DNA from 3 places in the Pseudocitrobacter cyperus genome. Region 2 is predicted to be linked to each of the others. Evidence: riboswitches for the same ligand, from Rfam matches in the RefSeq annotation. Region 2 holds a riboswitch; each other region holds the start of a gene.
What was found. Region 2 has a riboswitch for thiamine pyrophosphate ahead of thiB (thiamine ABC transporter substrate binding subunit). Riboswitches for the same ligand answer to the same signal wherever they lie in the genome.

Region 1 (10,794 bases), on a different contig from region 2:
TTTCCCGTCCGTGTCGGAAATCAGCACGTAGTTCCCACCCATGTAAGTCCAGTGCGTCCCGGCTGCGGGGGCGGGCAGGTTACGCTGCTGCCACTGCTTGATGTTGTACTGATCGGTACGGTACATCTCCGGCACAGCGTCCCCGATGTTAAAGTGGGTGAAATCGGCGACAAACTCTTTCAGTTCATACTTCTGAATACCGCTACCCGGCGCGGCGAAGGCGGTTCCGGCGGCCATCAGGCCAGCCAGAAGCCATAATCTACATTTACCCATTCTATCTCCAACGATAACCAGAATGCTCAGGGGAGAGTCTGCCTTTTTCTCTTAAAATTAACAGGCAGATCGAGCCTCTTTTGTATCACAGAATCGGTTTTTTAGTAAAAATTGTAACAGCGCCGCCTCAGAACCCTTCCAGCACCAGTTTACCCATCGTCCTGCCCGTCTCTAACTGGCGATGCGCCTGCCGAATATTTTCGGCGCTGATCGTGCCCAGTTTTTCACCCAGCGTGGTTTTAATCACACCGTCGTCAATCAGTGTCGCCACGCGGGTCAGCAACTGGTGCTGGGCTATCATGTCCGGCGTTTCAAACATCGAGCGGGTATACATGAACTCCCAGTGCAGCGAGATACTTTTGGTTTTTAAGGGGCGCGCATCCAGCGTTTCAGGATCGTCGATTAACGCAAGCTTACCTTGTGGGGCGAGGGCTTCAATCAACTGCAAATAGTGCTTATCCGTATGCGTCAGACTGGCGACGTGCGTCACCGCCGGAATGCCAATGCGAACCAGTTCTTCGGCAATAGGTTTACTGTGATCGATAACGTAATGCGCCCCCGCGTCCGCCACCCATTTCTGCGTTTCCGGGCGTGACGCCGTACCGATAACGGTCATTTTGGTGAGCTTACGCGCGAGCTGGGTGAGAATGGAGCCCACACCACCCGCGGCACCGACGATCAGCAGCACATCGCCTTCATTGCCGTGTTCCTGAACACCGAGGCGGTCGAACAGTAACTCCCAGGCGGTAATGGAGGTCAGCGGCAGGGCGGCGGCGGATACGTTATCCAGCGACCGTGGCTTGCGGGCGACAATACGCTCATCGACCAACTGGAACTCACTGTTGCTGCCCGGTCGCGTCAACGCACCGGCGTACCAGACTTCATCACCCGCGTTAAACAGGGTGACGCTTTCGCCGACCGCTTTCACCACACCCACTGCGTCCCAGCCGAGAACGCGCGGTGTATCACCGCTAAAACCGGCGCGTACTTTGGTGTCGACCGGGTTAACGGAGATAGCTTTCACTTCGACCAGCAAATCGTGACCTTTAGCCGTAGGGACGGGCAGCGTAATTTCTTCTAATGCATCAATGTTGCTCTGCGCGCCGGCAGCCTGAGTAATCGCAATTGCTTTCATATCAACCTCTGTGATGTTGGATAAATTATAAGAATGATATTATCTGGTGATATTTGCTGAAAAAATGTGTTCACGGTGACAGGACTTATCGTTGAGGAGTGAAAATGTTCAGGCTGGAAGATTTAACCCTATTTGTGCGTGCGGCGGCGTTAAGCAGTTTCAGCGAAGCGGCACGCGAGGCCGGGTTGCCTCCGGCACAGGTGAGTTCCGCCATTAAACGCCTGGAAACGGCGCTCAATATTCGTCTGTTTGCCCGCTCCACGCGTAGCCTGCGCTTAACGCCGGAAGGCGAAACCTGGCTGCCTTACGCAACGCAGATGCTGGAAACGATGCAGGCCGGTCTGCAGCAGATTCAGACGCCGGATGATGAAATTCGCGGCACGCTGCAAATTGCGGTGCCCTCTGATTTAGGACGCAATCTGCTGCTTGGTATTTTCCGTCAGTTCCGCGAACGCCACCCGGCGCTGAAGCTGCGCATACTTTTCTCCGATCAGGTCACTGATGTGTTTAAAGATCCGGTCGACGTGGCGTTTCGCTACGGCACCAATGATGATGCCTCTTATGTTGCTCTGCCCGTTGCGCCCGATAACCGCCGGGTACTGGTGGCTTCACCCGCGTGGATAGCACAGCACGGCGAGCCTGAAACGCCCGCCGAACTGGAAAAGTGCGATGCGCTGACTTATGTGCTGCGCGGCCGGTTATTTGACCGCTGGACGCTCACGGCGAGGGGGGAAACGCACGAAATTCAGGTCAACGGCACAATCATCAGTGATGACGCAGAGGTGATCCGCCGTCTGGCAATTGCCGGGGAAGGCGTGGCCAATAAATCCTGGCTCGACGTCAGCGAAGATGTGTTTGAAGGGCGGCTGAAACTGCTGCTACCGGGCTATGAGGGTGACTGTGTCCCGCTGAATATGATCTGCCCGCATCGCAAGCAGCTTTCGCCTGCGGTGCGGTTACTGTATGCCGCGGTAAAAGAGCGCTGCGAAGCGCTGATGCTGCGCCGGGGCTAGCTCCCGGCCATCACGCCGTCCTGGGGATTGAATAACCGTTAAGTTGGGTCGCATGCTTGCAATGAAAAATGGTTTGTGTAGCGCGTTATTAACAGGGGCATCTACTAATACTTTAGACTTAAATATTAATATATTTTCTGTGCGCTGATTTTTTAATTAAATGATTTTGAAGCTGTTGTTGTTTTTATTTATAGCGTCGCAGTGAATACCCCACATCAGTTTTTTTTGTATCATCTACACTCAAAAAAAACGGGTGGGAGGATGTATGGCGCAATTAGTGTTCGTGCATGGCGTCGCAACGCGTGATACTCAGGAGTATCGCACTGCGGTGCGTAACCGGGATAAACTTTTCCAGACTCTGCTTTTTGACAATGACCCTCTCAGAATCCATTCTCCGATGTGGGGAAAGTATATTCCGGAAATTAATCCTGATGTTTTTATGACAAATAAAGGGAGTGATACCTACGCTCTGAATATAGGTAAATCCATGGTAATGGGCGGGGGGCTCGCTGGAAATGGTAACGCCAAAAATGGCGACTCTGCTATTTCTATTGGTGCGATAGGTATTCAGGATCCCGTGGCGGCACTGGATGCAATTTGCTCCGAAATTGCTGATAAAGCAGAGCAGAATTGCGCCGAGTTCACCCCGGAGGAGATCTCCGTCTTTCGCAGGGCAACGAAACTGATTGCGACAGAAACGGCCAGCAGCGTATTTGCCGGTGATCTCAGCCCTGGTACCCTTGCCAGCCAGTTGAAAAAAGAGAGTCCTGCTAACCCTTTTGGCATTATCAGCAGTATCCAGGAGGCCGTTGAAAATGCAACTGACCGTGTGCGCAATGCAGCCTCAACGCTTGGTTTTGGCGCTGTTCGGGGCAAACTCTCTCCTGCGATCGGGCAATTCTTCGGTGACGTCTTTGTCTATCTCAAAAATGGGTCGCGGCGAAATGACATTCGCAATGAAATAGGCCAGGCATTGATCAGCGCTTATGAGGCGGCAAAAGCGGAAAAGGGCCCCCTCGTGGTTATCGGGCACAGTATGGGCGGGGTCATCCTCGTCGATATGTTGATTGAACCGGCAGCGGCAGGTCTGCCCGCAGATCTCAAGATTGATGCGCTTTTAACGGTCGGTTCACAGCCCGGTTTATTTATGTCACTCGATGTGCTGGCTAAAAACCCACTCATCCGTAAACCCGATTGCGTAAAACACTGGCTTAATGTTTTCGACCCCATTGATCCTTTAGCATTCAAAGCAAAACCCCTGTTCCAGGGCGTGGAGGATCTGGTATTCAATTCCATTACTGGCGTCGCGGAAGCACATTCTAAATATTTTCAACGACCACAATTTTACGCCCGTTCACGCGTGCGCCTTCAGGCATTACAGGTTCTGTGAGGTTTTCAATGACGCTAATACTGGATCGTCCCATTGTCGGCCCAAAGACCCATGCTTTCGTCATCGGCGTTGGGCATTATCCTGCTGCTGCGCAGGGGGTCTATGAAAAGCTTCGAGGCGTTCCTGATATCCCCAGCGCCGCAGACAGTGCCAAACTCATGTGTGACTGGCTCGTCGACAACAAGGACAGGCTGGCAGCACCTCTCGCAACGCTGGAAGTATTAATATCAGACCCGGCTCCGGGGGAAAACAGATACGCCTGGACGCAAGGCCCCGTCGACGCAGCAAATTACAGTAACGTTATGGACAGGGGGGAAAAGTGGATCGAACGACTCTCTGACGAGGGGTGTACTGCGTTTTTTTATTGCTGTGGGCATGGCGCTTCTCACCTCCAGCAGCCGATACTGTTTCTGGACGATCTGAATAAAGCTGCCCGGAATATCTGGACGCACGTCAATGTCAGCCTTCTTGCCTATTCGCTCAGGAAAATGCCCACGGTCGCCAGCGCAGTCATGTTTTCGGACTCCTGTGGCGAATATGTTCCCGAGCTGGAATTAGAAAGGAGAGTACAGGATTGTCGCTTTTTCAACGTTTCCCCTGCGGGGGCGACGCACAATCGTGTCGCACTCCTTTGTGCGGCTGCGGAAAAGGCGCTGGCGTATGAAGGTGCCGAGGCAGCGGACAGCGATCTCAGATTCGGGCGATTCACTCAGGCCGTGCTGAAAGGCCTGAGCGGATCGTCGGCCCGATGGCGGCGTGGCAGGTGGAGCGTCAGTTGTCGCGATCTCCTCGACGACCTGAAATCACTGCGTCGCGTCTTCTTTGGGCACTGGGAAGACCTGCCGTTTGAGCCTTACTACGCCGTTGCTCAAACGGACATGCTTCCTGTCGTTTTTCCCGACGCTACCCAATTCAGGTTGCCGCTTATTGTCATCACGGATCCGCCGGAGCGAATGCAGGATTATGCCTTCATCATCAGCCCGAAGAATGACCCGGCTTCACCGTGGTTACAGACTCGGGCGGCGGGAAATGCCGGTGCGTGGGCGACGACTGTTCCGCCGGGGCTGGAGGCGCTTTATGCCATTGCCGTCAGGGACAATAACCACTACACCTTATTGCTCCAGCCCAAGGAGCCCTTGTTTGATCAATGGGTAACTGTGCCATGAAAACAACGCTGCACTTCGAAGCTCCCGGTGATTTATCGGTTGGAACGGTCAGGATCACCGGGGAGGGGGAAACTATCGCCGACTGGGTCGCCACGCCTGACAATCGTATCTTTCGGCAGGATGATCTGAAATCCGGTATCTATTCGGCTGAGATAAGCCCGGCGGGCGTATCGCCGCAATCTGTTGTGTTTCAGGTAGAAGAAGGGAGAGTCAACAGCGTGGTGCTGCCTTCGTTTACTGCGCTCTCTTCATCTGGCAGTAAGACGAGCTTTTTTGATTCGACCAGTCAGCAGACGGTAGCGGAAGTCCCACCATCGATGAACCAGCAACTTCAGTCTATGTGGAGGATATTTGATGCCGATGAGAGCGAGACAGCCAGTCGCTCCCGGGAAAGTGATTTGGTATCTGAACACTTATCGAATGTTGCTCCTGACATTTCCCGCAAGAAAATACGTCTTTCTATTGGACTATCCGAGGAGAAAAACGGGCGTGAAACCTTTGGTCTCTTCAGCGGCCAATCGCGTATGGCGTTATTTCCCGGGCGGCTGGAAATCGAAATACCTGCCGATCCCTTGCGTAATCCCTGGGCCGGGCAGCGCGTCAGGCTCTCGGCTTCCAGCGAGGGGGTGCGTATTGAGAGATGTCTGCTTCCGCTCTATCAGGGAGGAACGAAAATTGTGCTTGTCGCCCCACCGTTTTCAGCCGCAGATATCGAGCTTAGTATTCTGCCTGTCGACCCACGTCTACGGGCGCTCATCCGCACCCTGGACGCCGGGACTTCGGCTGATGCTACCGCTGTTCGTGATGATATTCCTGGCCTGAGCGATCGCTGGACATTGCTGCGCGATGATGCGGATCCCTGGCGGGCAATGCTGGTCGGTCTGCTGGCGATTCGCTTTCCGGACATATTTCAGAGTATCGATCTTGCCTGGGCAGACGCGCTGGTTGAGCGCGCCAGTTGGGCGTTTGAGGCGCATGTCATTCGTGCCAGCCTGACGCTGAGCACGGCCAGCAACGCGTCGACGGCCTCTCTGGAGAAGACGGTTGAGCAGGCAATTACGTACCTGGCGCAAGCCCAGGTTGCCGGCTCTCCCTATTTTCGCTATACGAATCAGTTGTTTGCTGAGATGGCCTTAGGAATATCCGATTACCTTGCTAAAAGCAGTAGCGGGAAGATATCCCCCGCGGTGAAGCGGTTTTATCGTCTTTATAATCGCTGGCACAGGGAGCTTCCGCTGCAACGGGGCGCGGGCCCTACATTCACATGGCTCGCCCGGGATCAGGCCGCATTAAAAGAACATCACCTGCTGGTTCCCCACAGGAATCCGTCTGGTAGGCTTCGCACCCAGGATACCCTCGTCATATTCGAAGGTAGGGTAAGTGCAGGCCAGATAGAGATCATCGGCAAGGACAACTCACCGGCTCATCCCCCGGAAGATTACGATAAGGTGACTTCCTCATCCTGGTTCTCTGTTGGCCCTGATGACGCTATCGATCTCCCCGCGTTCAGGCGCCCGCCAGGCCCGGATGATGATCCCAACAAGGGGCGTTTTGGCGGGGAAGCGAGGCAGGGCGGTTTTCGGATCGCGGCGGCGTTCTCGGCTTCGAAACGACAAAACTGGGTTAACGTTGCGCTGATCGTTGAGGCAGATAGCGCAGAGCGTGTGGCGCTCGGCGATTTCGCGTGGTTTGTGCTCCATCCTACTTTTTCACCTTCGATAATGAAAGTCGCTTTCCGGGGGCGCAGAGCGCAATTGCGCCTGCAGGTATGGGGCGGCTTCACGGTTGGGGTATGGTTGCCGAAAACCGGGGATGAACTTGAAATCGATCTCGCGAGCATTCCTGATGCGCCAAAAATCGTAAAAGAGCGCTAATGCCCGTGGTGTTGGGCTTTTGCCGTTTACAAGACGATCTGCGGGCATTACTATCGACACTGATTTTAAATGACTCGGGGTGCCCTTCTTTGTGAAGGCTGAGAAAAACCCGTACCACCTGATCTGGATAATGCCAGCGTAGGGAAGTCAGAGACCATCCGGTCATTGCTTCTGAACGTCCTGGCAGGAGCAAACCATGCAAGCAGAGCCGCTTAGTCCCGCGCAAATTGCGCATTCGCTACATCTTTTCCGCCAACACGCCCCCCTGGTTCACTGTATGACTAACGATGTCGTGCAGACCTTTACCGCCAATGTTCTGCTTGCCCTGGGGGCATCGCCCGCGATGGTGATCGATGCGCAGGAAGCCGCGCAGTTCTCTGCGATTGCCGATGCGCTGTTGATAAACGTCGGTACGCTGACTCAGCCGCGCGCGCAGGCAATGCATGCCGCCGCGCTGAGTGCGAACCAGTCAGGCAAACCCTGGGCGCTTGACCCGGTGGCGGTGGGCGCGTTGACGCTGCGCACGGAATTTTGTCAGCAACTTTTAAAGTTAAAACCTGCCGCTATTCGCGCTAACGCCTCAGAAATTATGGCGCTTGCCGGAATCAGCGCGGGCGGGCGCGGCGTGGACACAACCGACACTGCGGCCGCGGCACTGCCTGCCGCACAGGCGCTGGCGCGTCAGATCAACACCATTGTGGCGGTGACGGGCGAAGTGGATTACATCACTGATGGTCAACGTGTTGTCGCCGTTACGGGCGGCGATCCGCTGATGACTCGCGTGGTTGGAACCGGATGCGCGCTATCGGCGGTGGTTGCCGCGAGTTGTGCGCTGCCGGGCGACAGGCTCGATAATGTTGCTGCCGCCTGCGCCTTTATGAAGCGGGCGGGCGCACAGGCCGCCGCAGGGAAGGGGCCTGGCAGTTTTACCCCGGCTTTCCTCGATGCGCTGTATGCACTCAACGGGGAGGCGCTGGCATGAAACGGATTAACGCATTAACGATAGCCGGTACTGACCCAAGCGGCGGTGCGGGGATTCAGGCTGATCTGAAAACGTTCTCGGCGCTGGGCGCATACGGCTGTTCGGTGATCACGGCGCTGGTGGCGCAAAATACGCATGGAGTGCAGTCGGTCTACCGTATTGAACCCGATTTTGTCGCGGCGCAACTGGATTCAGTCTTTAACGATGTGCGCATTGATACCACCAAAATCGGCATGCTGGCGGAAACGGATATTGTGGAAGCCGTGGCGGAGCGTTTGCAGCGCCACCGTGTGGAAAACGTGGTGCTGGATACGGTAATGCTGGCGAAAAGCGGCGATGCGCTGTTATCCCCGGCAGCGGTGGAAACTCTGCGTAAACGCCTGCTGCCCCAGGTCTCGTTAATCACGCCAAACCTGCCGGAAGCCGCGGCGTTGCTGGATGTTCCCCATGCGCGCAACGAACGGGAGATGCTCGAACAGGGACGCGCGCTGCTGACTATGGGGTGTGGTGCCGTGTTGATGAAGGGCGGTCATCTGGATGATGCCGAAAGTCCTGACTGGCTCTTTACCCGCGAGGGTGAACAGCGTTTTACCGCGCCGCGCGTACAGACTAAAAACACCCACGGTACCGGTTGTACGCTCTCTGCCGCGCTGGCGGCGCTACGTCCGCGTCATCGCAGTTGGGGTGACACGGTGCTGGAAGCTAAAACCTGGCTCTCCGCCGCGCTGGCGCAGGCCGATACGCTGGAGGTCGGCAGCGGGATTGGCCCGGTGCACCATTTCCATGCCTGGTGGTAATGTTCACTGCTATTTCCTCTGCCAGAGCGTACTCTTCCGGGCTATACTGGCCTGGGGCCTATTGCAGAGAAAGATAAATGGAACAAGCACATACCCGGTTGATTGCGCAGCTCAATGAGCGAATTGCCGCGGGCGATAATATGCCGCTCTACCTTAAGTTTGCTGAAACGGTAAAAAATGCCGTGCGCAACGGTGTGCTGGAGCACGGCAATATTTTGCCCGGCGAGCGCGACCTGAGTCAGTTAACCGGTGTGTCACGCATTACAGTACGCAAGGCGATGCAGACGCTGGAGGATGAAGGCGTAGTGACCCGAGCGCGTGGCTATGGTACGCAAATCAATAATATTTTTGAATATTCTTTGAAAGAGGCGCGCGGTTTCTCTCAGCAGGTGGTGCTGCGCGGCAAAAAGCCGGACACGCTATGGGTTAACAAAAGAGTTGTTCCCTGCCCGGAAGAGGTGGCGACACAACTGGCCGTCGCCCCGCAAAGTGATGTTTTTCTTCTCAAGCGGATCCGCTATGTGGATGATGAAGCGGTCTCTATCGAAGAATCATGGGTGCCTGCGCAGTTAATCCATGATGTTGATGCCATCGGTATTTCTCTGTACGACTATTTTCGTAGTCAGCATATTTTCCCACAGCGTACATGCTCTCGCGTCAGCGCCCGAATGCCAGATGTTGAATTTCAGTCGCATATCAAAATGGATGAAAAGATCCCCGTTCTGGTGATCAAACAGGTGGCGCTCGATCAGCAGCAGCGGCCGATTGAATACAGCATCAGCCACTGCCGCAGTGATTTATACGTCTTTGTGTGCGAGGAGTAGTTCGTCGCGGGTTGGGCTGCAATCACCGCCTCGATGAGCGACGACCCAGGATGCCACCGCGTTGCCCAGCCGTACCGATTCGCTTAGCGTCCAGCCCGATGCCAGACCAGCCAGCGTGCCGCCGGCGTGACTATCTCCTGCGCCAATGGTATCGGCAACCACGACCGGGAAGGGGGCGACCAGCCCCTGTTCCTGTTGACTGAAATACCATGCGCCCTCTTTATCGTGCCGTACAATTAGCGGTGTGGCGAACGTCTCCAGCCACGCTGATCCCAGTTGCCGGGGTTCCATTGGTAAATTAAAGCGCGCAGCGGCAATCTCTGCCTCCTGACGATTCAGGGAAATAATCGGTTTGCAGGCCATAATCCGCTGCATTAATGCATCGGGAATATCGGCAATGCGTGGGCCAAAATCAATAAACGGCGTCACCCCGGTTAAGCTTTCCAGCCAGCTCACCAGCACCTCGCCACAGGGCGAGGAGAGTTGATAACCTGAAAGCGAAATCAGGCTGTGTGGCGCCACAGTAAGCTGCGCCAGCCAGTCAGGATTCCACAAATTTTCCACGCCGCTGAACGACATAAACGTCCGTTCGCCATCCGGTTCAACCAGCGCCAGGCACCAGCCGTTATCGCCCTGCACATCATCAAGGCAACTCACTAACCCTTCGCGGGAGAGATTATTGCGGATGATCTCTGCCCATACGCCCTGACCCAGCGGCAGCGCATTACTGGCCTGCATGCCCAGCCGTTTAAGGGCGACGGCGATATTCAGCGCACAGCCGCCAATGTTGACGCCCTGCTGTTGCAGTTCGATATCGCAACCGCGCCAGGGAAGGGCATAAGCGTCGGCAATCACATCGATCACCGCCGCGCCGACGACGGTAATTGGCCGCTGGTTGCCCAGGGTGGTTAACTGCTGCGCCAGGGTCATGATACCTCCCGTTGCTCGCGATAGTGCGCGAGCGCGGTGGCATAGCGGGTGAAGTCGAGCTGATTAACGTCATCCAGTTGTTGTTTGAGTTTCGGGTCGATGGCCGAGATGCCGCCCAGAGCGCCACAAATGGCGGTGGCCATCGCGCCGATGGTGTCTGTATCGCCGCCAAGGTTGGCGCACAAAATCGCGCAGCGGTTTGGGTCGCCCTGTGCCAGTTCAACCATGGCGATAGCGCAGGGAATCGATTCGATGGTGCTGGTGCCTGCGCCGACAACCTGGTAAAGCTGCTCGCTGGCGGATTCAGTACCGCCAGCGTTGCGCACGATATGTAGCGCCAGCTCCAGCCGTGCGGCGAGCGAGGCGCTGAATGTGGTGATACGTTTTTCCTGTGCATGGCGGGCGACTGG
Region 2 (10,794 bases):
ATAAAGTCCATATCGATGCTGTCCCACGGCAGGGAGGCATTGAACTGGGTATGGAACTGTAATAGCGGTTTGTTAAGGATGGTCAGTCCGTTGATCCACATTTTGGCCGGGGAGAAGGTGTGCAGCCACACCACCATGCCGGCGCATTTGTCATCGTAGTTGGCATCGCGACAGATAGCCGTAATTTCGTCCGGGCGCGTACCCAGCGGTTTCAGCACCAGCTTGCACGGCAGTTTCGCTTCCGCATTCAGGGCATTGACCACCTGTTCTGCGTGTTGCGTTACCTGACGCAGCGCTTCAGGGCCGTAAAGGTGCTGGCTGCCAATGACAAACCACACTTCATAGTTATTAAAAATGGTCATCGTCGTATCCTTAATGAGTCAGCGCTGCGCGAGGGGCTGGCGCAACGACAGGGAGATAGTGTTGTTCGGCGCTTTTGGCCCATTGCTGGTAGCGCTGATAGAGCTGTTCAAAACGCTGCGCCTGCTGCGGACGTGGCTGAAGCGTGCTTTCAACGCGGCTAGCCATTTTCTGCTGTGCAGCAGGGATATCGCGGTAAACGCCTGCGGCGACGGCGGCAAAGATGGCCGCGCCGAGCGCGCAGCACTGGTCAGAGGCGACAATCTGCAACGGGCGGTTGAGCACGTCGCAGCAGGCTTGCATGATGACGCGGTTTTTGCGGGCGATGCCGCCCAGCGCCATTACGTTATTCACCGGAATGCCCTGGCTGGTGAAGCACTCCTGGATTGCGCGCGCGCCAAAGGCGGTGGCGGCAATCAGCCCGCCAAACAGCGCCGGGGCGTCGGTGGCAAGATTCAAATCGGTGATCACGCCTTTCAGTCGCTGGTTGGCGTTCGGCGTGCGGCGGCCGTTAAACCAGTCGAGTACCACCGGAAGATGATCGAGAGACGGATTGTTGGCCCAGGCTTCGGTCAGCGCAGGCAGCAGGTTTTTCTGGCTCTCTTTAATTTGCGTTTTCAGTTCAGGATGCTGTGCGGCAAGCTGCTGCAGCGGCCAGCCCAGAACGCGGCCAAACCAGGCGTAGATATCGCCAAACGCTGACTGGCCTGCTTCCATACCGATAAAGCCCGGTACGACGCTGCCGTCAACCTGGCCGCAGATGCCTTTCACCGTGCGATCGCCAACGCTCTGTTTATCGGCGATCAGGATGTCGCAGGTCGAGGTACCGATGACTTTGACCAGCGCATTAGGCTGTGCGCCTGCACCGACCGCGCCCATATGGCAGTCAAATGCGCCGCCGGAGATCACCACTTTCTCAGAGAGCCCCAGACGCTGCGCCCACTCCGTGGTCAGCGTACCCACAGGGAGGTCAGCGGTCAGGGTATCGGTAAAGAGCGGGCAGGGAAGATGCTGATTGAGGATAGGATCCAGCTCATCAAAGAAAGAGGCTGGCGGCAGGCCGCCCCAGCTCTCATGCCACAGTGATTTATGCCCGGCGCTGCAACGGCCGCGGCGGATATCCTGCGGACGCGTAGTGCCGGAAAGCAGCGCCGGAACCCAGTCGCACAGCTCAATCCACGACGCGGCAGCCTGTGCGACCGCGCTGTCTTCGCGGGTGACGTGTAAAATTTTGGCCCAGAACCATTCGCTGGAGTAGATACCGCCAATGTAGCGCGAGTAGTCTTCTTTGCCCGGTTGATGGCACAGGCGGGTGATGGCTTCGGCTTCTTCCACGGCGGTGTGGTCTTTCCACAGCACGAACATAGCGTTGGGGTTTTCGGCAAATTCTTCACGCAGCGCCAGCACGTTGCCGTCAGCGTCAATCGGCGCGGGGGTTGAACCGGTGCTGTCGACGCCAATACCGACGACATCGGCGCGTTGTGTATCGGAAAGTTGTGCCAGCACACTCTTCAGCGCGGCTTCCATCGACTCCATATAGTCGCGCGGGTGGTGGCGGAAGCGGTTGTTCGGGGCGTCGCAGAAACGACCCTCCTGCCAGCGCGGATACCATTCAACGCTGGTGGCTACCTCTTCGCCGCTTGTGCACTCCACTGCCAGGGCGCGGACTGAGTCGCTGCCAAAATCGAGGCCAATTGCGATTGCCATCGTGTCACTCCATCGTAAAAAAACAGGATGAGTAAACACTAGCGAGCGCCCGTAAAAATCGTCAGGCCGGAACCGCTAATCTTATGGATAATTTTGCTGTCACATCCGAAAGTGTGACGCTGTGCAAATATTCAATGTGGACTTTTCTGCCGTCTTTATAGACACTCCTGTTACACGCCAGAAACCTCGTTGCCAGCGGGATTGTTATCAAAATCACGGCATGTCGCGGGGTTAAATGTTTTTAATGCACGGTGATGGTTTGCCATGGTCGCCGGGAAGGGGGAAAACGGTAATATGGATAATTGGTTTCTTCACAACATGCGGAGAGCAGACTAAAAATGCCTGAATTGCAAAACGATCCCCTGCTGCCGGGTTACTCCTTTAACGCGCATCTGGTTGCCGGACTGACGCCGATTGATGCCGGGGGCTACCTGGATTTCTTTATCGACAGGCCGCTGGGCATGAAAGGATTTATCCTTAATCTGACGGTTAAAGGGGAAGGGGTGATAGAGAATCAGGGGCAGCAGTTTGTCTGTCGCGAAGGGGATATGTTGCTCTTTCCACCGGGCGAAATTCATCACTATGGTCGTCATCCGGACGCCAGCGAGTGGTATCACCAGTGGGTTTATTTCCGCCCCCGCGCCTACTGGCATGAATGGCTGCACTGGCCGACCATTCATGCGCAAACTGGTTTTTTCCGCCCGGATGAAGCGCATCAGGCGTCGATTTCCGCGCTGTTTGGTCAAATTATTGATGCCGGGCAGGGTGTCGGGCGCTATTCCGAACTGCTGGCGATCAACCTGCTGGAACAGTTGCTGCTGCGACGCATGGAAGCGATTAATGAATCTCTGCATCCGCCGATGGATAACCGGGTGCGTGACGCCTGCCAGTACATCAGCGACCATCTGGCCGACAGCCATTTCGATATTGCCAGCGTCGCCCAGCATGTCTGCCTGTCGCCATCACGCCTGTCGCACCTGTTTCGCCAGCAGCTTGGCGTCAGCGTCCTAAGCTGGAGGGAGGATCAACGCATCAGTCAGGCCAAATTGCTGCTTAGCACCACGCGAATGCCGATTGCTACCGTGGGGCGCAACGTGGGGTTTGAAGATCAGCTCTATTTTTCGCGTGTATTCAAGAAATGCACCGGGGCCAGCCCGAGTGAATTTCGCGCCGGATGTGAATAAAAAGTAAAGAAAAGGAAAGGGTGTGTGTGGAGAATTGTCTTTGCCAGTAAACTATTCAGACAATTGATGGCTTGACGAATGAGGGCTCGTTCCTGAGAATCCCCGATTCGTTTTCAAACCGGACACACTATGCAAGAACTGCTGCAACACTTTATTACCCAGTCGACCACTTACTCGCTCATTGCGGTGGCGTTGGTGGCTTTTCTGGAATCATTGGCGCTGGTCGGTCTGATTCTTCCGGGGACGGTGATGATGGCAGGCCTGGGGGCGCTGATTGGCAGCGGCGAGGTAAATTTCTGGCAGGCGTGGCTGGTGGGTATTGTGGGCTGTCTGTTGGGCGACTGGATCTCCTTCTGGCTTGGCTGGCGCTTTAAGAAGCCGCTGCATCGCTGGTCATTTATGAAGAAAAACAAGGCATTGCTGGATAAAACCGAGCATGCGCTGCATCAGCACAGCATGTTCACGATCCTGGTCGGACGTTTCGTCGGGCCGACGCGCCCGGTCGTACCGATGGTCGCCGGAATGCTCGATCTGCCGGTGTCGAAGTTTATTGTGCCAAATATTATCGGTTGCCTGCTCTGGCCGCCGGTCTACTTCCTGCCGGGGATCCTGGCGGGTGCGGCAATTGATATTCCTGCCGATATGCAAAGCGGTGGTTTCAAGTGGTTACTTCTGGCTGCGGCGCTATTGCTCTGGCTGGCGGCGTGGCTCTGCTGGCGTTTGTGGCGCAGCGGAAAAGCGGCGAAAGATCGCCTGACGGCGTATCTGCCTCGTCAGCGTCTGTTGTGGGTTGCGCCGTTGATATTGGGTATCGGCGTCGTGGCGCTGGTGGCGGCGATCCGCCATCCGTTGATGCCTGTTTACATTGATATTTTGCGCAAGGTGGTTGGGCTGTAGCCTGTTCTGCCGGATAGCGCTGGCGCCTGTCCGGCCTATGGTTTGTGGCTATCTGGCGCGTCGATGCCTAATAAATGCGATGCGCTGGCGCGCCCGCTCAATAACTGTGCTGTCTCACCATCCCATGCGATACGCCCGTCGGCGACCACCAGCGAGCGCGGCGCAATCTGCGATGCGTCCTCCACGCTGTGGGAAACCATTAATAACGTTATTTGCTCGCGTTCGCACACCTCTTTTACCAGCAGTAGCATCTCCTGACGTAACGCCGGGTCGAGGGCAGAGAAGGGCTCATCCAGCAGCAAAATCGGCTGTTGGCGTACCAGACAACGCGCCAGCGCTGTACGCTGGCGTTGCCCGCCGGAGAGTTCACCGGGCAAGCGCGTCATCAGCGATTCAAGCCCCATCTGTTGGGCGATAGCCTGTCGTTTCTGCTTTTGCACTGCGTTCAGCTTCAGCGATGGCGACATACCAAGCCCAATGTTCTGCTGAACGTTAAGGTGGCTGAACAGATTATTCTCCTGAAACAGCATTGATACCGGACGGCGCGCGGGCGGCGTATGCGTGTGCGTCTCGCCGTTGATCATAATCTCGCCGCTGGCGGGCGTCAGAAAACCAGCCACCAGATTAAGCAACGTGCTCTTCCCGGCACCGCTCGGCCCCAGGATGGCGATCATCTCACCCTGCGCGGCAGACAGGCTGAAGCGCATCGGTAAATGCTGGTAGAGCCAGGTGACATCATTAAGTTTTAGCATGGCGTCCCGGTAGTTTTTCAATCACGGTGAAGAGCAGAAAACAGAGTAACAGCAGAAGCAGGGCAGTAACCGCGCCATCCTGGCTGCGATAAGAGCCAATTTGCTGATAGAGATAGAACGGCAGCGTGCGGAAATCGTCGTTGCCGAACAGCGCCACCACGCCGAAATCGCCAATCGATAATACGCAGGCGAAAGCCAGCGCTTGTGCCAGCGGGCGTTTAAGGGCGCGCAGTTCAACGGCCTTCAGGCGATTGAAACCTTCCAGACCAAGTGATTCACACAGCGGCGTGTAGCGCACGGTAATATCGCGCATTGGCGTTTCCAGCACCTTCAGCGCGTAGGGGATCGCCATCAGCGCGTTGGCAAATATCACGATCCCATCGGCGGAATCGGGCAGGCCGATGGTATTGTTCAGCAGCAGGAAAAAACCGGTCGCGAGGACGATACCCGGCATCGCGAGGATTAACATTCCGCTCAGTTCCAGCGCCTGCCCGGCGAACAGCGCGTTACGCGCGCGCAACTCACGACTGCTCCACAATAGCATCATCGTCAGCACCACGCTCAGTAAGCCTGCGACAACGGCGATGCGCAGTGAAGTCCAGAGTGCCTGCCAGAGCACGGGCTGATAGAGCGTATTCAACATTGCCGGATTGACGCCATCGACGATCACCGCCAGCAGCGGCGGTAGCATCAGCAACAGGGTAAAGGTAATCAGCAGGCCATCGCTCAGGCGGCTGTGCAGGCGATCGTCCGGGTCGCGCCAGCCCTGCATCTGCGTATTACCGACGGCAATCGCCTTGCTCAGACGCTGGCTAATCAGCACCAGCGTCAGGCAGCAGGCCATCTGGATCAGCGCCAGCATCGCCGCCCGCGCCGGGTCATAATCAAAATTGAGCGCCTGGTAAATGGCGAGTTCTATGGTTGTGGCTTTCGGCCCGCCGCCCAGTGAAAGCACGGTGGCGAAGCTGGCGAAGCAGAGCATAAAGATAAGCGCGCTGATGGGCAGGATTTGCCGACGTAACCACGGCCATTCCACGAAGCGAAAGAAGTTAAACCCACGTATGCCGAGCTGGGCGGCAAGCTGACGTTGTTCGCCGGGGATCTGTTCCAGCGCCTGCAATAGCAGACGCGTCGCCATCGGCATATTGAAAAAGACGTGCGCCAGCAAAATGCCCTGTAAGCCGTAGGGCGAGAAGCGCCATTCCAGCCCCAGGGCGGCAAAAATCTGCGCCAGCCAACCCTGGCGACCGTAAACGCTCAGAATGCCGAATACCGCGACCAGAACAGGGAGAATTAACGTCATTGCGCACAGGCGCAGCAACAGTTCGCGGCCAGCAAAGCGGCGGCGATAGAGTGCGCGGGCGAGGAAAATGGCAGGCACAACCGACAGCAGCGCAGAGAGAAATGCCTGCCAGAAAGAGAAACGCACCACATGCCAGAGATAGCTATCGGCCAGCAGCGTATGCCAGCTTGCCTCCGGGGCGCTTAACCAGAGTGACAGAAACGCAGCCAGCGCCACAGCGACGATAAGCACCGCCGCTGTGAGGCCTGGCCAGAACCAGCCGGGAATTAACGGCTGACGGCGCGTTGCCATGCTGCAATCCAGTTCTGTCGTTCTGCGGCCACTTCCTGCGGAGTAAATTCCAGCGCGGTTTGCGGTTTGGCGAGCGCATCAAAACCCGCAGGCAGCGTTACTCCGGCCACCGGATACATCCAGTTGCCGGTCGGAATGGCCTGCTGGAACGCCGGAGATACCATAAATTTCAGGAATTTTTCTGCCAGTTCCGGCTGTTTGCTGGCGGCAGTGCGCGCTGCCACTTCTACCTGTAAATAGTGCCCTTCGGCAAACGGCGCGGCGGCGTAGTTGTCTTTTTTCTCTTCGATAATATGATACGCCGGGGAGGTGGTATAGCTCAGCACCAGGTCGCTCTCGCCTTTCAGGAACAGGCCGTAGGCTTCACTCCAGCCTTTAGTGACGGTGACGGTTTTTGCCGCCAGTTTTTGCCAGGCTTGCGGAGCATCATCGCCGTAGACTTTTTGCATCCACAGCAGCAGGCCAAGCCCCGGTGTGCTGGTGCGCGGATCCTGATAAATCACGCGCCATTTCTGATCGCTCTCAACCAGTTCTTTCAGGCTTTTCGGCGGGTTTTTCAGTTTGTTTTTGTCATAAACAAAGGCGAAATAGCCATAATCGAAGGGCACGAAGGTGTCATCGCTCCAGCCGCCGGGAACGTTAACGGCGCTTACCGGCACGCCGCTTTTAGCGAACAATTTTGTCTGGCTGGCGGCTTGCAATAGATTGTTATCGAGCCCCAGCACTACGTCAGCTTTGCTTTTTTTCCCTTCCATGCGCAGGCGATTAAGCAGGGAAACGCCATCTTCCAGAGCCACGAATTTCAGCTCGCAGTCACAGTCGGCTTCAAAGGCCTTTTTTACCACCGGGCCCGGGCCCCAGTCGGCAGCGAAGGAGTCATAGGTGTAAACCGTGAGCACCGGTTTGGCGAAAACTGGCATGGCGAGAAGCGCCAGCAGTGGCAGACATTTTTTTAACACTTTGCACCTCAGTAAGCAGGTGGCAAAGGATTTTGAGTTGGCCTCAAATCCCTCCGCCGGCGTTATCCGGATCAGGTTCGACGGGTATCTCTCAGCAAACTTCTGCACCCCGTTGAGTAGCTCGCTATTGTAATGATTACGTGAATAAATCAAAAGCGCTATGGATCCGGCGGAGCGAACCACGCGGATTTAAAGTCGAACCAGCCCAGCGTGTTCATTCGCACCCCGCGCATACTGCGTTGCCCCTGGATGCGCAGCCAGTGGTGGATGAGCGGCACAATCGCCTGCTGCTCCAGTAGCTGCTGGCACCAGGTCGGGAGATCCAGTTCACCCGCATGCCACTGACGAATGTCGCCCTGCCAGTCGCGCGCGATGCAGCGCTGAAGAAGCGGCACTTCACAGAGGTGGGCAAACAGGGAGAAATCCAGCGGCATGGTGAAATTAGCGCTGTTAAGCCACACATCGCTGACCACCTCGCCGCTGTGCCATTCGTCATAATCGATTTCATGAATTTCCAGTTTAACGCTATGTTCTGCCAGAAGTTTTTCCATAATTCTGGCAATAACCCGATGTTCGACGTGGTCGCGATAGAAACCGAGCGTAATGCGTTCCAGCCCGGCGGGTTTTTCGCTGATTTTTCTATGTGCGTGGTGCCAGCGCGGCAGCATGCCGTAGGCCGGGAACCAGTACTGCTGATACTGTTCAGAGGCGTGATAGAGCACATTCGCCGGGGAAAGTATGTGACTCAGCCAGCGGCGCACATTCTGATTAGCGCCGCGTGGTGAACGCGCGTCGAACAACAGATAGTAGCAGCCCTCTTCAAGACGGCTTTCGACGGCCTGCTCGCTTTGCGTGGTGCCCTGCAATGTGAGCCCGCAGCTAAGATCTTCCGCTACATCAGGGAGTACCCAAACATTCACTTCGTCTATTAATGCGCGAAACCCGAAGTATTCTTCGAAGGCATGTATTTTGAGCTGGTTCTGATTATTGCGCACTACCGCATAAGGGCCGGTACCAATCGGCTGATGGGCGAAATGGGGGAGTGAAGGCCATTCGCGCGGTAAAATCATCGCCGGTGTATGGCCCAGCAACCACGGCAGCCAGCGGTCGGCGTGGGAGAGATGGATATCCAGCGTCCAGGCGGTGGGAGAGACAATTTGCGTGATATGGGAGTAGAGCGGCAGAGCGTTAATACGCTCCAGCGAGCGGATAATGTCTTCCATCTCCAGCTCGCGGCCATTATGAAAATGAATACCTGGGCGCAAATAAAAGCGCCAGTGCAAAGGGGAAATCTCCTTCCAGTGGTGCGCAATGTCGGCTTCCAGTTCCCCATTTTCCTCATTTATGCGCGTCAGGGCGCTGAAAATCTGCCGGGCGATATGGGTTTCTGAACGGCGTAACGCCGTGCCAGGCAACAGATTTTGCATCGGGCGATAGTAGAGGACGCGCAGGATATGCCGCCCCTGGCGGAAGCTGCGCCCCAGATGCGAGACCAGCATTTGCCGCACCGTCGATTTATCACCAACCAGTTGCACCAGTTGGTCGATGCGATCCTGTTCCAGCAGGTCTTCTGCCCGCTGCTGCTGTAATGCCAGCCCGGTATAGAGAAAGGTTAAACGTGACCGTTTACCGCGCCCGGCCTCGGCTTCCCAGGTCAGCCAGCCGCGCTCTTCCATGGTGTTTAACAGGGTGCGCATGTGGCGGCGTGAACAGCTCAGTAGCTCCGCCAGTTCGTTCAGCGTCGTTTCCTGCGCCTTGCCATCGCAGCATTGCCACAGCCGGATGAATTGTTGTTGCAGTCGACCAGAAGGCATAAAAGGGGAACTCCTGACAAAAACTCAGCAATTTATTAATCCCTATATTAAGCCAATAATCAGTTTCGATGAAGCGGGGAGGTGAATATGAAGAGGTCAACCACACGTCAGTTCTATCAGTGCTATTTTCACGCGACACGCCATGTTTGCTGGCTGGCCCGCCAGATGGCAGGGATGCGGCTCAAAATGCTTGAAGATCTGATGCAGTGGGAGGTTACGCGCTCGACCTCTGAACACTAAATCGCCAAATCATGTGTGACTGAGTATTTGCCAGCAGGTATCATCTGCTGGCTTTTTTTATTTCTCGTGCGCTAAAGGATCTCTCATGCTCTGGATTATGACGATGGGACGACGTCTCAACGGTGTCTACGCGGCCTTTATGCTGGTGGCGTTTATGATGGGCGTTGCCGGGGCGTTACAGGCGCCGACGCTCAGTCTGTTTCTCAGCCGGGAAGTGGGCGCACAGCCGTTCTGGGTGGGGCTGTTTTATACGGTTAATGCTATCGCCGGGATCCTGGTCAGCCTGTGGCTGGCAAAACGATCTGACAGTCAGGGCGATCGTCGCAAGTTGATTATGTTCTGCTGCCTGATGGCGGTGGGAAATGCGCTGCTGTTCGCCTTCAATCGTCACTATTTAACCTTGATCACCTGCGGCGTGCTGCTGGCGTCTATCGCCAATGCCGCGATGCCACAGCTTTTTGCACTGGCGCGTGAGTATGCAGACAGCTCGGCGCGGGAAGTGGTGATGTTCAGTTCGGTGATGCGTGCGCAGCTTTCTCTGGCGTGGGTAATTGGCCCGCCGCTGGCGTTTATGCTGGCGCTGAATTACGGCTTTACGATGATGTTCGCGATTGCCGCCGGGATTTTTGCCATCAGCCTGGCGATGATTACGCTAATGCTGCCGTCTGTGGCGCGTGTTGAGCAGGCGGCGGACGTTGAAATCACCCAGGTCAGCGGCTGGAAAGATCCCAACGTGCGGATGCTGTTTATCGCCTCAACGCTGATGTGGACATGCAACACCATGTATATCATCGACATGCCGCTGTGGATCAGCAGCGATCTCGGCCTGCCGGATAAACTGGCAGGGATCCTGATGGGCACCGCAGCCGGGCTGGAAATTCCGGCGATGATCCTTGCGGGCTACTACGTTAAACGCTTCGGCAAGCGGCGGATGATGGTGACATCGGTAGCCTTTGGCGTACTGTTCTACGTGGGGTTGATTCTGTTCCACAGCGAAACGGCACTGCTGATTTTACAGCTATTTAATGCGGTGTTCATTGGCATCGTCGCCGGGATCGGCATGCTGTGGTTCCAGGATTTAATGCCGGGGCGCGCGGGGTCAGCGACAACGCTGTTTACCAATAGCATATCAACGGGCGTGATTCTGGCGGGGGTGATTCAGGGAGCCATCGCGCAGAGTTTTGGTCACGGGATGGTGTACTGGGTAATTGCCGCGATTTCGCTGGTGACGCTGTTTATGACCAGCCGGGTGAAAGACGTGTGATTCAGGTATGCCCTGCATGGAGG
Region 3 (10,794 bases), on a different contig from region 2:
CGCCAGCGGTTCAAGATAATCGGCGGCGGCGGGGGAGAGCAGCGCCATCATATCGTCGCGCGTCAGATGGCGGGCGGCCAGCGCGCGCTCAACGTCAGCAGCGGTTTTGCTGCTGATTTTCAGGCGCAGATCGTCCCAGTTGAGTTCACGCCAGCGATCGCTAAAGGTATTCATGCACTGGCCTCCAGAAAACCGGTTAACGGGCTGGTGGCGATGGCATGAGTGCTGCGTGAACCCGGAACGGCCTGTCGCGCCAGGATACCGGCATCGACCGCCATGCGAAACGCGTGTGCCATCAGCACGGGATCATCAGCCACTGCGATAGCCGTGTTCACCAGAACCGCGTCGGCGCCCATTTCCAGCGCCTGTGCCGCGTGGCTCGGCACGCCAATTCCTGCATCGACCACCACCGGAACATTCGCCTGCGCAATGATAATCTCTAACATTGCGCGGGTTTCCAGCCCCTGATTGGAACCAATGGGCGCGCCCAGCGGCATCACGGCGGCGCATCCCGCTTCTTCAAGACGCTTACACAGCACCGGATCTGCGCCGCAATAGGGCAGCACCACAAAACCCTCTTTCACCAGTAGTTCAGCGGCTTTCAGGGTTTCGATCGGGTCGGGCAACAGCCAGCGTGCGTCAGGGTGAATTTCCAGCTTCAGCCAGTTTGTCCCCAGCGCTTCCCGGGCTAACTGCGCGGCGAATACCGCTTCTTCCGCCGTTTTCGCGCCGGAGGTATTCGGCAACAGCGTGACGCCCGCTTCGCGCAGCGGTTGCAGAATGGCATCGTTATTCTGGCGTAAATCGACGCGCTTCATTGCCAGCGTGACCAACTGACTACCCGATGCGCGAATCGCATCGACCATCATCTTCGATGAGGCGAATTTTCCGGTACCCGTAAATAAATGAGAATCAAAGATTTTATCGGCAATACGTAACATGTCAGCCCCCGGCTATAACCTGGAAAAGCAGGATCTGATCGCCGTCCTGCACAATGTGATGTTCCCAACGCTCGCGCGGCAGGATTTGCTGATTGAGCGCCAGCGCGACGCCCGGTTTTAACTGTTCCAGTTTGGTGAGCAGGGCGGTGACGGAGAGTCCTTCCGCGCACTGCATGGGTTCGTCATTAAACTGAATCTGCATGGCGACCTCCACAAACCGGGCAGCCCGCCGCGCGATGCAGCGCCAGGTTTCTCCACTGGTGCGCGCGGGCGTCAAACAGACGTAAGGTATTGCTGGTGGGCATACCGCTTAACAGCTTGATGGCTTCCAGCGCCTGCAATGTCCCCATTACGCCAACCACCGGGCCGACGACGCCTGCTGTGCGGCAGTTGCGCTCTGGTTCGGCATCGTCCGGCCACAGACAACGGTAACAGCCTTGCGTCCACGGCGGCGTCAGTACCATTATCTGCCCGCCGAACCCTACCGCGCTTGCGGTGATCAGCGGCGTGTTCAGCGCCACACAGGCGGCGTTAATCGCCTGGCGCGTTGCCATGTTATCGGTGCAATCGAGCACCAGATCCACTTCTTGTACCGCCTGCCTGAGCGCATCGCCCGCCAGCCGCTGGGTGAGCGTTGTGAGAGTGATATCCGGGTTTAATGCGGCCAGTCGCTCGCGTGTCGCATCCGCTTTGGCGCGGGCGATGTCGTGCGTGGTAAACGTAATCTGACGGTGAAGATTGCTGAGATGGACTTCGTCATCGTCGGCAAGCACTAATGTGCCGACGCCCGCGCCGGCAAGATAGAGCGCCGCAGGCGCGCCCAACCCGCCGAGCCCGACGATAAGCACCCGGCTGGCGAGCAATTTTTGCTGGCCCTCCACGGCGATATCCTCCAGTAACATCTGGCGGCTGTAGCGCATGAAATCGCGATCATTCATCGCCCACTCCTGCCAGCGCCAGTAGCTTTGCGGTGGCGTCGCGCCAGTCTGCGGCCTGCGTAATCGCACTCACGACAGCGATGCTGCCGACGCCGGTCGCCAGCACCGCTGGGGCGCGTTCAAGGCTGATACCGCCAATGGCAACCGTCGGGTAATCTCCCAGCCGTGAGATATGTACGGCGAGTTGCTCCACCCCCTGCGGCGCGGAAGGCATCTGCTTGGTTTGCGTGGGGAATACGTGGCCAAGGGCGATGTAGGAAGGCTGCGCCGCCAGCGCGACGTCAATTTCCATATCATCATGGGTCGACACGCCAAGCCGTAAGTTGGCTGCGCGAATCGCATCGAGATCGGTCGTTTCCAGATCTTCCTGCCCCAGATGCACGCCATAAGCCTGGTGTTTAATCGCCAGACGCCAGTAGTCATTAATAAACAAACGCGCGTTATAGCGCCGACCCAACGCGATGGCGGCGATGACATCAGCCTCTACCTCATCATCCTGCTTATCTTTTATGCGTAGCTGGATTGTGCGCACACCGGCTTCCAGCAAACGTGCGATCCACTCCACGCTATCGACAACGGGATAGAGACCTAAACGGAAAGGAACCGGGGGAAAATGGGGCTGATACATTATTGATTCTCCTGAGGGATATAAATTTCGCCACCCCGGGCGCGGAACTGCCCGGACATCCCGGCCATGCCATCCTCCACGGCTTGTTGCGCTGCGTAATCGCGCACTTCCTGGGTGATTTTCATGGAACAGAATTTGGGGCCGCACATGGAGCAGAAATGAGCAACCTTGCCAGATTCCTGCGGCAGTGTTTCATCGTGATACGCACGGGCGGTGAAGGGGTCGAGGGCGAGGTTGAACTGATCTTCCCAGCGAAATTCAAAGCGCGCTTTCGACATGGCGTTATCGCGAATTTGCGCGCCGGGATGGCCTTTTGCCAGGTCTGCCGCATGGGCGGCTATCTTATATGTGATAAGCCCTTGTTTTACGTCTTCTTTGTTGGGTAAGCCAAGGTGCTCTTTTGGCGTCACATAACAGAGCATGGCGCAGCCGAACCAGCCAATCATTGCCGCGCCAATCCCGGAGGTGAAATGGTCGTAACCAGGGGCAATGTCGGTGGTGAGCGGCCCGAGTGTATAAAAAGGCGCTTCGTGGCAGTGTTCCAGCTCTTCAGTCATATTGCGGCGGATCATCTGCATTGGCACATGGCCGGGGCCTTCAATCATCACCTGTACGTCATACTCCCAGGCGATTTTCGTCAGCTCACCCAGGGTATGCAGTTCGGCAAATTGAGCTTCATCGTTAGCATCCTGAATGGAGCCCGGGCGCAGGCCGTCGCCCAGTGACAGCGAGACATCATAGGCCGCACAGATTTCACAGATTTCGCGGAAGTGCTGATAGAGGAAGTTTTCCTGATGATGCGACAGGCACCATTTCGCCATGATCGATCCGCCGCGTGACACAATCCCCGTCAGGCGTTTGGCGGTCATCGGCACGTAGCGCAGCAGTACGCCCGCATGAATGGTAAAGTAGTCGACGCCCTGTTCCGCCTGCTCCAGCAGTGTGTCGCGGAACGCTTCCCAGGTGAGATCTTCAGCGATCCCGTTGACCTTCTCCAGCGCCTGGTAGATCGGTACTGTGCCAATCGGTACCGGGCTGTTGCGCAGGATCCACTCGCGGGTTTCATGGATGTAGCGACCCGTTGAGAGATCCATCACCGTATCGGCTCCCCAGCGTGTCGCCCACACCAGTTTTTCCACCTCCTCCTCAATAGAGGAGGTGACTGCCGAGTTGCCAATATTGGCGTTCACCTTCACCAGGAAGTTGCGCCCGATGATCATCGGTTCTGATTCCGGATGATTAATATTGGCCGGGATTATCGCCCGACCAGCCGCCACTTCGGCGCGCACGAACTCAGGCGTAATATTTGGCGGCAGCAACGTACCGAAACTTTGCCCCGGATGCTGCTGACGCAGCGCTTCGCTGCGAATACGCTCGCGCCCCATGTTTTCGCGCAGGGCGATGAACTCCATCTCCGGGGTGATTACCCCCCGGCGCGCATAGTGCAGTTGGGTGACGCGTTTGCCGGGTCGCGCACGTTTTGGTGTCAGCAGGCCGGTGAAGCGCAGCGCATCGAGAAACTCATCTGCCAGGCGTGACTGGGTATAGGCGGAGCTGCGCGCTGTTAACGTTTCGCTATCTGCACGCGCATCAATCCATGGCTGGCGAAGTTTTGCCAGCCCCTGGCGAACATCAATCGTTTCTGCCGGGTCGCCGTAGGGGCCAGATGTATCGTAAACCGGAATCGCTTCGTTCTCTTCGAACTGCGGGTTCTCTTTGCTTCCGCCGATGAGCGTCGGGCTTAGCTGGATCTCGCGCATGGGGACGCGCACGCCAGCCTGTGAGCCTGTAAGATAAATACGGCGCGAGTTAGGGAAAGCAGTGCCTTCCAGAGTATGAATAAAGCGTTGAGCCTGTTCGCGTTGTTCGCGGCGGGTTAGTTTTGTTGTAGACATAGCGCATACCAGATTGAAAGGATATGGCTTGTCAGACGACGGATGGAGTAATGGCTGCACAGCGCCCGTGAAGGCAAAGGCATAAAACTAAATTACTCTTGTTCCCTTCGCAGGTATTAGCCTGATCAGGTTCCGCGGATCCCGAATTAACGGTCTCAGCCTGTGCTTTCACACGTGGCACTCCGACAAGATGTAGCCCCTCTAAAGGGGCAATGAATGTAAACTACGCGTTAATGCGTAAAATCTCAAGCGGGACGTTTGATCCCGCCATTCTCGTGCATTGCATCCAGCACAAGCATAATTAGCTTATCTTCGAGTTCAAAACGCGCCTCCAGCGCTTCGCCGATATCCGACAACGCCTGTTGAAATTCAAAGCAATTATCGTGATCGATGGCCGTCTCCAGGCTGGAGTCGTAGTATTCCATAATTAACTGGGTATTGGCTTCCAGCCTGGGCCAGATTTTGGTGGCGGTTAAAAGCGCATTGTCGCCTTCCAATTTATGGAGAATGCGTTCATAAATACTGAAGTGACAGGAGGAGAGGTAGTCCACCAGTCGCTGACAAAAATCATCCAGTGCTTTTTCATTCAGCCGTATAAACGATTCTTTGCCAGGCTTAATCCCAATCAGGTTGGAATAAGCGACAAGCAATTGCTTGCGTATGTTGAGCCAGCGGTCGACCAGTTTGTTACTGCCTCCAACATGCTCCGTCAGGCTTTCGAGCTGGTTTAACATGTGATTGACTCCGCACAAGTGGGTTTAAAGACTGCGCACTAAGATGTAACGATAATGTAAATAACATGCCAGTGAAGCAAAGGTAGTGCAATAGATATGGATCGTATAATTGAAAAATTAGACATCGGCTGGTGGGTCGTCAGCCATGAGCAAAAATTATGGTTGCCGGGCGGTGAATTACCCTGGGGCGAAGCGGGAAATTTCGATCTTGCGGGGCAACGCGCGCTGCGGATTGGTGAATGGCAAGGCTCGCCGGTGTGGCTGATTCAGCAACCACGTCGCCATGATATGGGCTCGCTGCGGCAAATTCTCGACCAGGATGCGGGCCTGTTTCAACTGGCCGGGCGTGGCGTGCAGTTAGCGGAGTTCTACCGCTCGCATAAATTCTGCGGCTACTGCGGGCATACCATGCACCCGAGTAAAACCGAGTGGGCAATGCTCTGCGGCCACTGCCGCCAACGCTACTACCCGCAAATCGCCCCCTGCATTATCGTCGCTATCCGCCGTGATGATTCCATTCTGCTGGCCCAACATACCCGTCATCGCAATGGCATACATACCGTACTGGCCGGGTTTGTCGAAGTGGGCGAAACGCTCGAGCAGGCCGTCGCGCGTGAAGTGATGGAGGAGAGCAGTATAAAAATCAAAAACCTGCGTTATGTCACTTCCCAGCCATGGCCATTCCCGCAATCGCTGATGACCGCGTTTATGGCCGAATATGACAGCGGCGATATCGCGATCGACCCGAAAGAGCTGCTGGAAGCTAACTGGTATCGCTATGACGATTTACCGCTTTTGCCGCCGCCAGGAACCGTCGCACGTCGGCTTATCGAAGACACTGTCGCACTCTGCCGGGCAGAGTATGAGTGACACTCATGTTACACTGGCGTGAAAGAGCTCAAGGAATGGAAAAATGACCGAACTTAAAAACGATCGTTACCTGCGTGCGCTGCTGCGTCAGCCTGTAGATGTCACCCCTGTCTGGATGATGCGCCAGGCGGGCCGCTATTTACCGGAGTATAAAGCCACCCGTGCTCAGGCCGGGGATTTTATGTCCCTGTGCAAAAATGCCGAACTGGCCTGTGAGGTAACGCTGCAACCGCTGCGCCGTTACCCGCTGGATGCGGCTATTCTGTTCTCCGATATTCTGACCATCCCGGATGCGATGGGACTCGGGCTCTATTTTGAAGCGGGTGAAGGCCCACGCTTTACCTCACCGATTACCAGTAAAGCGGATGTCGATAAGCTGCCGATCCCTGATCCAGAAGGTGAACTGGGTTACGTGATGAACGCGGTGCGCACGATCCGCCGCGAACTGAAAGGCGAAGTGCCGCTGATTGGTTTCTCCGGCAGCCCGTGGACGCTGGCGACCTATATGGTCGAAGGCGGCAGTAGCAAAGCGTTTACCGTTATCAAAAAGATGATGTATGCCGAACCGCAAACGCTGCATCTGTTGCTCGATAAGCTGGCGAAAAGCGTCACCCTCTACCTGAATGCGCAGATTGAAGCTGGCGCGCAGTCGGTGATGATTTTCGACACCTGGGGCGGCGTGCTCACCGGGCGCGACTACCAACAGTTCTCGCTCTACTACATGCACAAAATTGTCGATGGCCTGCTGCGTGAAAACGACGGTCGCCGTGTGCCGGTGACGCTGTTCACCAAAGGCGGTGGGCAGTGGCTGGAAGCGATGGCGGAAACCGGCTGTGATGCGTTGGGTCTCGACTGGACAACCGACATTGCCGATGCGCGTCGCCGCGTGGGCCATAAAGTGGCGCTGCAGGGCAATATGGATCCATCCATGCTTTACGCACAGCCTGTGCGCATCGAGGAAGAAGTGGCGACTATTCTGGCAGGCTTCGGCAAGGGCGAAGGCCACGTCTTTAACCTCGGTCACGGCATCCATCAGGATGTGCCGCCGGAACACGCCGGGGCGTTTGTTGAGGCGGTACACCGTCTCTCTGTACCTTATCATCAGTAAGGAGTGATTATGGATCTCGCGTCGCTACGCGCTCAGCAAATTGAACTCGCCTCTTCTGTGATCCGTGAGGATCGCCTGGATAAAGATCCACCGGATCTGATCGCAGGGGCTGATGTCGGTTTTGAGCAGGGTGGTGAAGTGACGCGAGCGGCGATGGTGCTGTTGAAATATCCCTCGCTTGAGCTGGTGGAGTATCAGGTGGCGCGCATTGCGACCACCATGCCCTACATTCCCGGCTTCCTGTCATTTCGTGAATACCCGGCGCTGCTGGCGGTGTGGGAAAAGCTGTCGCAAAAGCCGGATATGGTGTTTGTCGATGGTCACGGTATCTCGCATCCGCGCCGTCTGGGCGTTGCCAGCCATTTTGGTCTGCTGGTGGATGTGCCGACGATTGGCGTGGCGAAAAAACGGCTGTGTGGGAAGTTTGAGCCGCTTGGCAGCGAACCCGGGGCGTTAGCGCCGTTGATGGATAAAGGCGAACAACTGGCGTGGGTGTGGCGCAGTAAAGCGCGTTGTAATCCGTTGTTTATTGCCACGGGACATCGGGTGAGCACCGATAGCGCTCTGGCATGGGTGCAACGCTGTATGAAAGGCTATCGACTGCCGGAGCCAACGCGCTGGGCGGATGCCGTCGCTTCTGAACGCGCTGCCTTTACGCGCCTTACAGCAAAATAACCACAATTCAGGTAAACTGCGGCTAATTTCCGCATTTGAGAACTCATCATGTTACAAAACCCGATTCACCTGCGCCTGGAGAAGCTGGAAAGCTGGCAGCACGTCACGTTTATGGCCTGCCTGTGCGAGCGCATGTACCCGAACTACGCCATGTTCTGCAAAGAGTCAGAGTTTGGCGACCCGCACGTTTATCGCCGTATTCTGGATCTCATCTGGGAAACGCTGACGGTGAAAGACGCGAAGGTGAATTTCGACAGCCAGCTCGAAAAGCTGGAAGAAGCGATCCCGGCGGCGGATGATTTTGACATGTACGGGGTTTATCCGGCGATTGATGCCTGCGTCGCACTGAGCGAACTGGTGCACTCCCGTCTGAGTGGTGAAACGCTGGAACACGCTATCGAAGTCAGTAAGAGTTCTATTACTACCGTGGCGATGCTGGAAATGACTCAGGCTGGTCGCGAAATGACCGATGAAGAGCTCAAAGAGAACCCGGCTGTGGAACAGGAATGGGACATTCAGTGGGAAATTTTCCGAGTTTTAGCCGACAGTGAAGAACGCGATGTTGAGCTGATAAAAGGGCTGCGCGCAGACCTTAAAGAGGCCGGCGAGAGCAATATTGGTATAAATTTTAAGCAATGAGACAAGAAAACGTGATTTACCGCCTGAATTGTCGTGCCTGAAGGCTTCCCTTCCGCCCCCCGTCTGGTCTACATTTGGGGGGCGAAAAAAAGTGGCTATCGGTGCGTGTATGCAGGAGAGTGCTTTTCTGGCATTTTCGTCGCACTCGATGCTTAGCAAGCGATAAACACATTGTAAGGATAACTTATGAACAAGACTCAACTGATTGATGTAATTGCAGACAAAGCAGAACTGTCCAAAACCCAGGCTAAAGCCGCTCTGGAATCCACTCTGGCTGCTATTACTGAGTCTCTGAAAGAAGGCGATGCAGTACAACTGGTTGGTTTCGGCACCTTCAAAGTGAACCACCGCGCTGAGCGTACTGGCCGCAACCCGCAGACCGGTAAAGAAATCAAAATCGCCGCAGCTAACGTGCCGGCATTTGTTTCTGGTAAAGCACTGAAAGACGCAGTTAAGTAAGACCGCGTGGCAGTGAACAGTTTTAGCGAAGGGGTGGTATCACCCCTTTTGTCTATCTGGCGTTCTGTGGCGGTGTTGGGAGGTGTCCTGTTGCTCTCAGCCTGTAGCCATAACAGCGCGTTACCACCGTTCACCGCGAGCGGGTACGCCGACAACCAGGGGGCTGTACGCATCTGGCGCAAAGACACCGGTGGGGAAACTCATCTTCTGGCTGTTTTCAGCCCGTGGCACAGTGGCGCCACTTCAACCAGTGAATACCGCTGGCAGGGCGATCGGCTTTCGCTGATTGAACTGAATATCTACAGTAAACCCTCCGAACATATTCGTGCCCGTTTTGATAGCCGCGGTGAACTGAGCTTCATGCAGCGTGAAGTCGACGGACAGAAACAGCAACTCTCCAGTGACCAGGTGGCGCTTTATCGCTATCGTGCAGAGCAGATCCACCAGACCAGCGATGCATTGCGCCTTGGGCGTGTGGTGCTGCGTCAGGGGCGCTGGCATGCAGACCAGACAGTAACGACCTGTGAAGGTGAAGTGATCACCCCTGATTTCGACAGTCGGGCGCTTGCGCGCGTAGAGAATCGTCAACGCCACTCTTCGATGGAAGTGAGCATTGCCTGGCTGGAGTCGCCTGAAGGGACGCAACTGCTGCTGGTGGCTAACCAGGACTACTGTACCTGGCAGCCAATGGAAAAGAGTTTTTAAGCCCGACTGAGAGGGCTAAACATGCCCGGCAAGCATCGCGCCACCGGGCATGTTGAATTGCCCGTTATTCGCCTTGCTCGCGCGCAATCGCCCGATAGCCGATATCCGAACGGCTGAAACTACCGTCCCAGTGGATATTGCTCATCAGCGCGTAGGCGCGTTGCTGCGCTTCGGCAACCGTATGACCCAGAGCTGTTACGCACAGCACGCGGCCGCCGTTGGTTAGTACCTGCCCATCGTCAGAGAGTTTCGTGCCCGCCTGGAAGACCTTCCCGTATTCTACTTCTTCCTGCGGCAGGCCATGGATCACATCACCCGTATGATAATCGCCGGGATAACCCCCTGCGGCCATCACCACGCCGAGTGAAGCTCGTTCGTCCCATTCGGAGGTCTTCGCATCCAGCTTGCCGTCGCAGGCTGCCAGACAGAGTTCAACCAGATCGGACTTCATGCGCAGCATGATCGGCTGGGTTTCCGGATCGCCAAAACGGCAGTTGAACTCGATAACCTTCGGGTTGCCCTGCTTATCAATCATCAGCCCGGCGTAGAGGAAACCGGTGTAAGTGTTGCCTTCCGCCGCCATACCTTTCACCGTTGGCCAGATGATACGTTCCATGGTGCGCTGGTGGACGTCATTCGTTACCACCGGGGCAGGAGAGTACGCGCCCATGCCGCCGGTGTTTGGCCCGGTATCTTTATCGCCTACGCGTTTGTGATCCTGACTGGTAGCCATCGGCAATACGTGTTCGCCGTCGACCATCACGATAAAGCTCGCTTCTTCGCCGTCGAGGAACTCTTCGATGACAATGCGATGGCCCGCGTCGCCGAAGGCATTGCCCGCCAGCATATCGTGAACTGCGGCTTCTGCTTCCGCCAGCGTCATTGCCACGATAACGCCCTTACCGGCTGCCAGACCGTCAGCTTTAATGACGATCGGCGCGCCTTTCTCACGCAAATAAGCCAGTGCAGGCTCGATCTCGGTGAAGTTCTGGTATTCCGCCGTTGGGATTTTGTGGCGCGCCAGGAAGTCTTTGGTGAATGCTTTCGAACCTTCGAGTTGCGCAGCACCTTCGGTTGGGCCGAAGATTGTCAGGCCTGCTGCACGGAACGCATCAACCACGCCAATCACCAGCGGTGCTTCCGGGCCAACGATGGTCAGGTCAATCTTCTCGTTCTGCGCGAAGCTCAGCAGCGCCGGAATA

Region 1: it holds a riboswitch for thiamine pyrophosphate, as region 2 does, so the genes downstream of both, thiM (hydroxyethylthiazole kinase) here and thiB (thiamine ABC transporter substrate binding subunit) in region 2, are expected to answer to the same signal.
Region 3: it holds a riboswitch for thiamine pyrophosphate, as region 2 does, so the genes downstream of both, thiC (phosphomethylpyrimidine synthase ThiC) here and thiB (thiamine ABC transporter substrate binding subunit) in region 2, are expected to answer to the same signal.

What each region holds. Positions count from the first base shown of each region.
Region 1 is NZ_JAYMYY010000004.1:246,857-257,650, forward strand. Features, by position in the region: gene VSR74_RS15005 (RcnB family protein) at 1-273, opposite strand, end outside; gene VSR74_RS15010 (zinc-binding alcohol dehydrogenase family protein) at 401-1,408, opposite strand; gene VSR74_RS15015 (LysR family transcriptional regulator) at 1,513-2,421, shown strand; gene VSR74_RS15020 (alpha/beta fold hydrolase) at 2,750-3,811, shown strand; gene VSR74_RS15025 (hypothetical protein) at 3,820-4,977, shown strand; gene VSR74_RS15030 (pYEATS domain-containing protein) at 4,974-6,851, shown strand; TPP riboswitch at 6,917-7,013, shown strand; gene thiM (hydroxyethylthiazole kinase) at 7,048-7,833, shown strand; gene thiD (bifunctional hydroxymethylpyrimidine kinase/phosphomethylpyrimidine kinase) at 7,830-8,630, shown strand; gene VSR74_RS15045 (GntR family transcriptional regulator) at 8,708-9,454, shown strand; gene VSR74_RS15050 (PfkB family carbohydrate kinase) at 9,428-10,384, opposite strand; gene VSR74_RS15055 (ADP-ribosylglycohydrolase family protein) at 10,381-10,794, opposite strand, start outside.
Region 2 is NZ_JAYMYY010000002.1:157,014-167,807, reverse strand. Features, by position in the region: gene araA (L-arabinose isomerase) at 1-362, opposite strand, end outside; gene araB (ribulokinase) at 373-2,067, opposite strand; gene araC (arabinose operon transcriptional regulator AraC) at 2,406-3,251, shown strand; gene VSR74_RS09555 (DedA family protein) at 3,381-4,148, shown strand; gene thiQ (thiamine ABC transporter ATP-binding protein ThiQ) at 4,184-4,900, opposite strand; gene thiP (thiamine/thiamine pyrophosphate ABC transporter permease ThiP) at 4,887-6,494, opposite strand; gene thiB (thiamine ABC transporter substrate binding subunit) at 6,470-7,453, opposite strand; TPP riboswitch at 7,484-7,575, opposite strand; gene sgrR (HTH-type transcriptional regulator SgrR) at 7,612-9,267, opposite strand; gene sgrT (glucose uptake inhibitor SgrT) at 9,355-9,507, shown strand; gene VSR74_RS09525 (sugar efflux transporter) at 9,593-10,771, shown strand.
Region 3 is NZ_JAYMYY010000013.1:17,748-28,541, forward strand. Features, by position in the region: gene thiH (2-iminoacetate synthase ThiH) at 1-174, opposite strand, end outside; gene thiG (thiazole synthase) at 171-941, opposite strand; gene thiS (sulfur carrier protein ThiS) at 943-1,143, opposite strand; gene thiF (thiazole biosynthesis adenylyltransferase ThiF) at 1,127-1,879, opposite strand; gene thiE (thiamine phosphate synthase) at 1,872-2,507, opposite strand; gene thiC (phosphomethylpyrimidine synthase ThiC) at 2,507-4,402, opposite strand; TPP riboswitch at 4,488-4,597, opposite strand; gene rsd (sigma D regulator) at 4,648-5,136, opposite strand; gene nudC (NAD(+) diphosphatase) at 5,233-6,006, shown strand; gene hemE (uroporphyrinogen decarboxylase) at 6,050-7,114, shown strand; gene nfi (deoxyribonuclease V) at 7,124-7,789, shown strand; gene VSR74_RS22525 (YjaG family protein) at 7,838-8,428, shown strand; gene hupA (nucleoid-associated protein HU-alpha) at 8,615-8,887, shown strand; gene VSR74_RS22535 (DUF1481 domain-containing protein) at 8,900-9,592, shown strand; gene purD (phosphoribosylamine--glycine ligase) at 9,657-10,794, opposite strand, start outside.